Regions from separate parts of the Cytobacillus sp. FSL R5-0377 genome, predicted to be linked through region 2. Evidence: predicted binding sites of a transcription regulator. Region 2 holds the regulator's gene; the other holds the start of a gene.
What was found. Region 2 encodes Rex, which represses fermentation and respiration genes when NADH is low (regulators of the CRP and FNR family bind a similar motif). Its sites were predicted from a motif close to TTGTGAAATATTTCACAA; they were not measured.

Region 1 (4,349 bases), 1.8 Mb from region 2:
AAAGTTATATCCCATTTGATCAAGAATTTTAAGACTGAACTCCCGCTGTTTGTCCTTTGTAAAATGTTTGAATAAAAAGCTTGTGTCAGGTTTATTTTGTGATTCAGAAATTTGCTGAACAAGCGGCACAATTTTTTCCCTCAGCTGCCCGAACACTTTATCTAGCGTTTCAACGGTGACACCAGGTTCATACATATCCAGCAGAGTATTATATTTGTTTCCCTCGTATCCCCAATAAGAAATGAATCTCTTATTCATCTCAACAAGCTTTTCCAAATATGGCTGGAACGTTTCAAAATCTGAGCGTGCCTTTGCATCTTCCCAAATGTTTTCAGCCTTGGATTGCAGAATGACATATTCAGTATATTCCTCTGCAGGAATTTTTTTATTGCGGTCATAATCCTTCTTGCATTCTTCCAGTGTCTTTAATGTTATTTCAGCAAGGTTTTCCTGGCCTGAAAGTTTTGCTATGTATGCTGCCATTTCCTCAGAAGTTGACATTCTGAACACTTCTGAAGAGATCATTCCAATTACTTCCGAGCGCTGTTCCATACCCTGCCTGGGTGCGCCGGTCCGCATATCCCAATACATCAGCCCGATCGCTTCATTATATGCTGTCATTTTTTTGACATACTCAAGGAATTGCAGTTCTGTCTGTTTTAGTGATTCTGCCATAAATTTTCCCCCTTTGTATCTATTACAGTATCATTTTATCATATTTTTCTGAAAAGGCAGTCTCAATAATCTTATTCTCCTGCTGCTCTTGGGCTGTTTTTCTTTTTCACCTGGCTGGCAAAGAGTTATAATGATGGTAAGTGAACTAACCGGAAAGAGAGATAGCATGAAATATTTGATTTACTTTATCATTATTGCAGCATTTATTGATACATTTTCTCAGCTTCCCATCATGAGCCCCTTTGCCATGACATTTAATCCATCACCAGCATTTGCGGGAATGATTGTTGGGCTTTATTCCTTCTCGAATATGATTGGCAATATATTAGCCGGCTATTGGATAGATAAAAGAGGAGCAAAAAGGGTTTTGGTATCCGGTTTATCCCTAACCGGATTCATTTTAGTCCTGTATACATTTGCTGATTCTCCCCTGCAATTAATTACTGTAAGATTTCTTCACGGATTATTTGGGGGCTTCCTGGTCCCTGCGGCTTTTACAGTCATTTCAAACCTCGGAAAATCAGGCAAACAAGGTAAAAAAATGGCTGTATCAGGCGCAGCTGTCGGATGTTCAGCCATTATAGGCCCCGCATTCGGGGCAGTGATTGCTTCCAATTACAGCATCAACTGGGTCTTTTTAATTATTGCAGCTACAATGATCACTAGCGCAGTCCTTGCCTTTGTGTTTCTGCCGGCAGGAAATATGGTAAATGTAAAAAAAGAGAGCTCTCATGAAAAAATGCTTCCACTATTTAAGAATCCTATGCTTACAGCAAGCTATTTAGGAGCCTTTTCTCTCATGTTTGCTCAAGGGACACTTGCCTACCTTCTTCCCCTTCAGGTAGAAGCCCTGCAGATTGAGGCGATGTACAGCGGAATTTTATTAAGCACTTTCGGAATAACGGCAATTCTTATTTTTCTGCTGCCCATTAATAAAATATTTGATAAGTATAAGCATCACAATAGCATGCTTTCCGGAATGCTGATTATTGCAATTGCATTAGTCCTGTTAAGTTCAGCATCATCTCTTGGATTCATGTTTATATGCATGGTTCTTTACGGCACCGGGTTTGCTCTTTTATTCCCATCCATCAATGCCCTTATAGCCAATCATACGACAGAAAAAACAAGAGGAAAGGCATTCGGCCTCTTCTATGCCTTTTTTTCTTTAGGTGTGGTAGCTGGTTCCACCATATTAGGCTTCTTGAAAGTAACATTTGAAACAGGTTTTTTAATCGCTGCAGCCATATTATTTTTTACGGTATGCGGCATGTCCATATATTCCAAAAAAAGAAACCCCCAACTATTAAAAAGCGGGAGTGACTGAAAATGAAAGAATTAGTAGGCAGCTGCACTGTTTGCGGCAAAGACCTGTACTGTCTTGATGGATTCTTCAACGGAGTCCATAATGAAAAAAATGAAACCATCTGTTTTGAATGTATCGAAGAACAAAAAGAATCCGCAGAGTAAACCTCTGCGGATTCTTTTTGTTCCACTTAATTTGTGAAAATGTATTTCGCAATATGATATATGTCACTTATTTCAAAAGATCCCGGTGTTAAACTCAAAGTAATCAATAACGATTCTCACTGCAGAAAAATTTCAGTTATTGGCCATTAAATTAATCCACCAGCCGATTGAAGGAGTGATCAGAATGAAAAATAAAGTTATTGAACTTGATGTAAGAGAGGATTTAAAAAATAAATTGGAGCCGTTTGAAAAAATCACGTTGGCAATAGCTAAAGTTGATATTGATGATGTTTTTATCCTTCATGCCCCATTTAAGCCTGTCCCTCTTTTTGGGGTCTTAAAGGCAAAAGGGTTCGAATATAAAGCTGAGGAAATTGAAAAGAAGCACTGGAAAGTGACCTTTACGAAGAGAGGTGCTTCAAAATGAAATTGGATAACCGCGGGCTGGAACCGCCTCAGCCGATGATGAGAACACTCGCTGCTCTTGAAGATCTGCCCTCAGGAGAAACATTATCCATTATTAATGACAGACGACCCATGTTTCTTTATGAAAGGCTGGATGAAATGGGCTGCAGATATGTAACTATCGAACAGGAAGACGGAAGCTTTTTAATAGAAATACACAAATAAGCAGGTGATCCCATTGCTGGCCAATACCAAAAATGAGACCAATATCAAACTGCCCTTTTCATTTATACTTTTCAGCTTGCTCTGTTTAATAGGATCCATGGGGCTCATTCTTTTTCAAGGGGAATCTATTATTAACAGCCATTTCCGCATACCCGCCATCTGGTCAGCGGCTCATTTGTTTATATTGGGCTGGGCGCTGATGACAGCCATGGGAGCCATGTATCAGCTCGTACCAGTGGCCTTTCTCACCCCTATATGGAATGAACGTTTTGGATTTACACAGTTTACTGTGACTGCCTTTGGGATATTATATTTTGCTCATAGCTTATTTCATAATCCGGCGGGTGCAATGCTGCCCGGGCTCATTACATTAACAGGTATTTTAATGTTTCTTCTGCAAATGTTCATGACTTTAAGGCAGCAGGCAAAGCACAATATACTCACTTTTTTCGTAGGAACTGCACTGATTAGCCTGCTATCTGCTATTCTATTTGGAATGCTTATGGTCTTAAGCATGAAAACCGGATTTTTTTCTGACCTATATCAAGCAGTTTTTAAAAGCCACATACTTCTCGGAACTGCAGGCTGGTTTACACTTCTGATTTTTGGATTCTCATATAAAATGGTCCCCATGTTTTCTTTGTCCCATGGCTACAGCATGAAACCTGCCAAATATGTATTAATAATTTATGCAGCAGGGCTTGCAGCTGCAATTATCTCTTTTTTCATCGGGAATAATTCACTTTTAACTATTGCATTGATGATCCTGGCAGGCGGTTTTGCATTCTTTACCTGGCACATGCTGCATATTCTGCGGAAAAGAGTTAAGAAGAAGCTTGATTATTCATTCCGGTTTGCTCTTCTTGCCATACCTGCAGGACTGGCTATCCACCTGGGAGCATTAATAAGCGCTCTAATTGGAAGCTTTCAAACTGCAATTGGGTATCTTGTATTTGCTTACCTTATGCTTTGGGTAGCTTTGAGCATTCTCGGTTACCTATTTAAAATAGTGCCATTCTTATGGTGGACATGGAAATACAGTAAAGAGATCGGGAAACGGAGTGTCCCTTCTCTCAGAGATATGATGAATGACAAGGCATCCATCCCGGTTCTTTCCGCTTTCATTCTCGGTATACTTAGTGTGACAGCCTCCATTGTATTTGAACAGCTTGCTCTATTCCTATCCGGCCAGATTTTAACGGCTGGAGCCAGCTTAGTATTCTGTTTTTTGATTATCACAGTATTAAAACAATAGGGGGAATGAACATGAATCGAAAAGAATTAGTTCTCAGCAGCCTGAAAAGAGTTATAGATCCTGAATTGAATATAAACGTGGTTGATTTGGGACTTATTTATGACATTGATTTGCCCGACAATGAAAAGGCAGTTATTACCATGACTCTTACAACACCGGGCTGTCCGCTTCATGACAGTATAGTCAGTGGAGTAAAGTATTGCATTGAAGATCTGGAGCTATTTTCAGATGTAGAGGTTAACCTTGTCTGGGAACCAGCCTGGACTCCTGCTCACATGTCTCCCGAAGCAAATCAGCTGTTAAGAGGTTAAAAGGAAGG
Region 2 (4,349 bases):
AGCTTTAACCGCTACAGCGTTGAAAGTTCCGCGAAGCTTATTCACTACTAATGTAGCAAGTGCTTCACCTTCAACATCTTCAGCTACTAGCAATAATGGCTTGCCTTGCTGTACAACCTGCTCAAGTACAGGAAGGATTTCCTGGATGCTTGTAATCTTCTTATCAGTGATTAAGATATAAGGGTTTTCAAGAACCGCTTCCATCTTATCAGAATCTGTAACCATGTATGGAGAAGCATATCCGCGGTCGAACTGCATACCTTCTACCACATCAAGCTCAGTTGTGAATCCTTTAGATTCTTCGATAGTGATAACACCGTCGTTGCCAACACGCTCCATAGCTTCAGCAATCAGCTGGCCAACTTCATTGTCAGCAGCGGAAATCGCAGCAACCTGTGCGATGGATTCTTTGTTTTCGATCGGTTTTGAAATAGCTTTTAATTCTTCAACAGCAGTAGAAACCGCTTTTTCAATTCCTTTGCGGATGCCCATTGGGTTAGCACCTGCAGTTACGTTCTTAAGGCCTTCACGGATCATTGCCTGAGCAAGAACAGTTGCAGTAGTTGTACCGTCACCGGCAACATCGTTTGTTTTGCTTGCTACTTCAGCAACAAGCTTCGCACCCATGTTTTCGAATGCATCTTCAAGTTCGATTTCTTTTGCGATTGTCACCCCATCATTCGTGATTAATGGTGAACCGAATTTCTTCTCAAGAACCACGTTGCGTCCTTTAGGTCCAAGAGTTACTTTTACCGCATTTGCAAGGGAATCTACACCGCGAAGCATCGCGCGGCGGGCTTCTTCACTAAATTTAATCTCTTTAGCCATTGATAAAAACCTCCTCAAAAATTTTCACTTTATCTTTTAATCTGCAACTAATCGGCGATTAGCCAATTACAGCAAGAATGTCATTTTCACGTAAAATTAAGTATTCTTTGCCTTCGTACTTCACTTCAGTACCGGCATATTTTGAGAAGATGATACGGTCGCCGTCAGCAACTTCAAGGGCAACACGCTCACCGTTTTCAAGAACGCGGCCAGTTCCCACAGCTACAACTTTGCCTTCTTGAGGCTTTTCTTTAGCAGTGTCCGGCAGTACAATGCCGCTTGCAGTTTTTTCTTCAGTTTCAACAAGCTCGATAATGATTCGATCACCTAGTGGCTTTAACAAGTGAAACAACCTCCTCAAATAATATGTAAATATTTTTATTTATTAGCACTCTCTCTTTATGAGTGCTAACACAATTATTATATTAATGAATCTCATATCTATTTGCAAGGGTGAAGCTTAAATTTTTTATAAAAAATTTCCTCATAGACAACCTCTTAAGTATGCTTCACCAGCCCTCATTTTAATCATGTACTTCTCCTCCTTTGATGCTGATATTTGAAACACCCTCCCTATAAAGAGTACAATGGCTTTAGGACTTGCAACCAACACTCAGATTAAGGAGTAAAACACTTTGAAGAAGGAATATTGGATTATATTAATCGCCTATATTGCCATGCAGCTTTCAAGCTTGTTTGGTGTTCCGCTCGTATTAATAACTGCCGATGCCCTGGGACATAACCCCGAGAATATGCAGATTCTTGCTGTAGCCTACTGGCTCGTAATCAGTTTCACGATTACGCTGACCATTACGCTTCTATTACTAAGGAAAGAAATGAAAAGGGGACTCGATCGGGATGCCTCTTCTGTGGCAGGCTCAGCGGGCTGGGCAATAGGAGGCATATTTTTGGCCCTGATTGCTCAAGCTACTGCTGCAAGTATTGAAAACCTGATTGGCATTGAAATGGGCTCTGAAAATACGCAGCAGATTATCCGGATTATTGAAGCATCGCCAATTGTCATTTTAATCAGCTCGGTCATCGGGCCAATCCTTGAGGAGATCGTCTTTAGGAAAATTATTTTCGGTTCCCTCCATAAGCGCTTTAACTTCTTCCTGTCTGCCCTGATCAGCTCGGTTATTTTTGCACTTGCTCATTTTGAGCCTGAACATGTATTGCTATACTCGGCAATGGGATTCACCTTTGCCTTCTTATATGTAAAGACCAAGAGGATTATCGTGCCGATTTTTGCCCATGTGGCGATGAATACCTTTGTTGCGGTTGTTCAGCTGAATCAGGATAATTTACAAAAGTGGTTAAAAGAAATGGAAAATTTGCAGAGCTTTATCAGCTTTTTCTAGAAAGAATGCTGTGGAGTTTTAAACTTACTGGGGGATTATCATGAGAAGCACACCTTTGTTTTCAGGCTTTATTTACATCCTTCTCGGATGCCTTTTCACTTTTATAGCCATCCAGAATACCCAGCGGGAAGAAACCTGGGGATTCTTTACTTATTTTTTAATCCTAATTGCTACATTTGATTTTGGCACCGGCCTGCGGATGCTTGGCCTGCATTTTAAAATGAAAAAATGAGCCGCATAAGGCTCATTTTTTTTACACTTCTTCAGGATAATTTTTAAGAAAATAAACCAGTGACTGCAATTCCACTGCCAGATCGATATGGTGAATCCGAATCGAGGACGGCACAGTGAGCCTCGCAGGTGTAAAGTTAAGGATTCCTTTTATTTTCGCATTCACCATCCGATCGGTGATAGTCTGGGCAGGCGGTGCAGGCACCGTTAAAATTGCCACCTGAATATTATTTTTCACAATCACTTCTTCAAGGTCATCCATATGATGGACCGGAACATCACCGATTTTCGTGCCAACCTTACTCTCATCCACATCAAAGGCTACTTCTATTTTCGTATTATTATTTTTAAGAAAATTGTAGTTTAGAAAAGCGGTCCCTAAATTCCCTACCCCGATCAAAGCGACTTTAGTCAGCTCGTCCTGGTCAAGAGTCTTCCGAAAGAAGCCTAAGAGGTAGTTCACATTATATCCATATCCTTTTTTCCCTAACGCACCGAAGTACGAAAAATCACGGCGGATTGTTGCAGAATCCACTTTTACCGCCTCACTCAATTCTGCTGATGAGACTCTCTGTTTGCCGGAGGAATGAAGGTTCTTTAGGAAGCGGTAATATAATGGCAGCCGTTTAGCTGTTGCCTGTGGTATCTTAATTGGTTCATTGGCCATTCGTCCATCCCCATTTCTTATGATGTATTAATTTCGTTTAAAATCTCCGTTTTTCCCGCCTGTTTTCTCTATTAAAAAGGTTGGTCCAATTACCATTCCTTTATCTACAGCCTTACACATATCATAAACGGTCAGCGCACAGACTGAAGCAGCTGTTAACGCTTCCATTTCCACACCCGTATTTCCTTTTGTTTTAACAGAAGCCGTAATGATAAGGACATACTCATCCTCTTCTGCTTTCCATGAAAATGAAATATCGACACCCTTAAGAGGCAGCGGATGGCACATCGGAATAATGTCCCATGTTTTCTTGCTTGCCATAATGCCTGCCGTTTGTGCAACAGCAAGAACATCCCCTTTTTTCATGGAGTTTGATGTGATCTTTTCGTAAATCTCCTGATTCACCGAAATACTTGACTGAGCAATGGCTGTCCTTGCGGTCTCAGGCTTATCGCTGACATCCACCATTTTTGCCCTGCCTTCTTGATTAAAATGAGTAAAATCCGCCATTAAAAAAACACCTCTCTTCAAAATCATACACTATTTTTCGGATTCTTTGTATGTGCATTGTAAGGTTCTTCACATATTTATTTACCTTTTCTTCTGTTTTAATGACCTTCATCCGGGCTTATAGTCCTGTCTCCTTTATTGCCGAACAATATATGAATGAGTTACACTTACTCTATACCAGAGGTGAAAGAACATGATACTATTACAAGTCAATCAGCTGGCAAAAAGTTTTGGAGCTGATCCCATTTTAACGAATATAAAGCTTGAAGTACAAACCAGGGACCGTATTGCCCTTGTAGGACGCAATGGTGCAGGAAAATCTACCCTTTTAAAAATAATTGCCGGACAAATGACGTATGATTCCGGAGAGATCATAAAGCCAAAGGAAGTAACCATTGGCTATCTTGCCCAAAATACCGGCCTGGAATCAGATTTATCCATATGGGAGGAAATGCTGACTGTTTTCAGTCATCTGCAAAAGCAGGAAAAACAGCTTCACAGCCTTGAAGAGCAAATGGCGGATCCTGATGTCCTTGGTAATTCTGATGCCTATGAACGAGTTTTAAAAGATTACGACAAACTCCAGGTTGATTTCAAAGAAAATGGCGGTTATCAATATGAAGCTGATATACGTTCCATTCTCCATGGACTCAACTTCAGCTCAATGGGCTATGATACAAAAATTTCGTCCTTGAGCGGCGGTCAGCGAACAAGGCTGGCCCTTGGTAAACTTCTGCTCACAAAGCCTGATA

Region 1: a site for Rex is predicted at 2,206-2,223, ahead of NSQ49_RS20350 (DUF2249 domain-containing protein). Genes of this name have one in related genera too.

The regions. Positions count from the first base shown of each region.
Region 1 covers NZ_JBBORA010000001.1:3,987,238-3,991,586, reverse strand. Annotated here, with positions in the region: gene NSQ49_RS20365 (carboxypeptidase M32) at 1-675, opposite strand, end outside; gene NSQ49_RS20360 (MFS transporter) at 842-2,002, shown strand; gene NSQ49_RS20355 (hypothetical protein) at 2,005-2,145, shown strand; gene NSQ49_RS20350 (DUF2249 domain-containing protein) at 2,330-2,572, shown strand; gene NSQ49_RS20345 (DUF2249 domain-containing protein) at 2,569-2,775, shown strand; gene NSQ49_RS20340 (hypothetical protein) at 2,780-4,030, shown strand; gene NSQ49_RS20335 (metal-sulfur cluster assembly factor) at 4,042-4,341, shown strand.
Region 2 covers NZ_JBBORA010000001.1:2,181,296-2,185,644, forward strand. Annotated here, with positions in the region: gene groL (chaperonin GroEL) at 1-828, opposite strand, end outside; gene groES (co-chaperone GroES) at 887-1,171, opposite strand; gene NSQ49_RS11160 (CPBP family intramembrane glutamic endopeptidase) at 1,464-2,189, shown strand; gene NSQ49_RS11165 (YdiK family protein) at 2,230-2,421, shown strand; gene NSQ49_RS11170 (redox-sensing transcriptional repressor Rex) at 2,443-3,087, opposite strand; gene moaC (cyclic pyranopterin monophosphate synthase MoaC) at 3,115-3,597, opposite strand; gene NSQ49_RS11180 (ABC-F family ATP-binding cassette domain-containing protein) at 3,791-4,349, shown strand, end outside.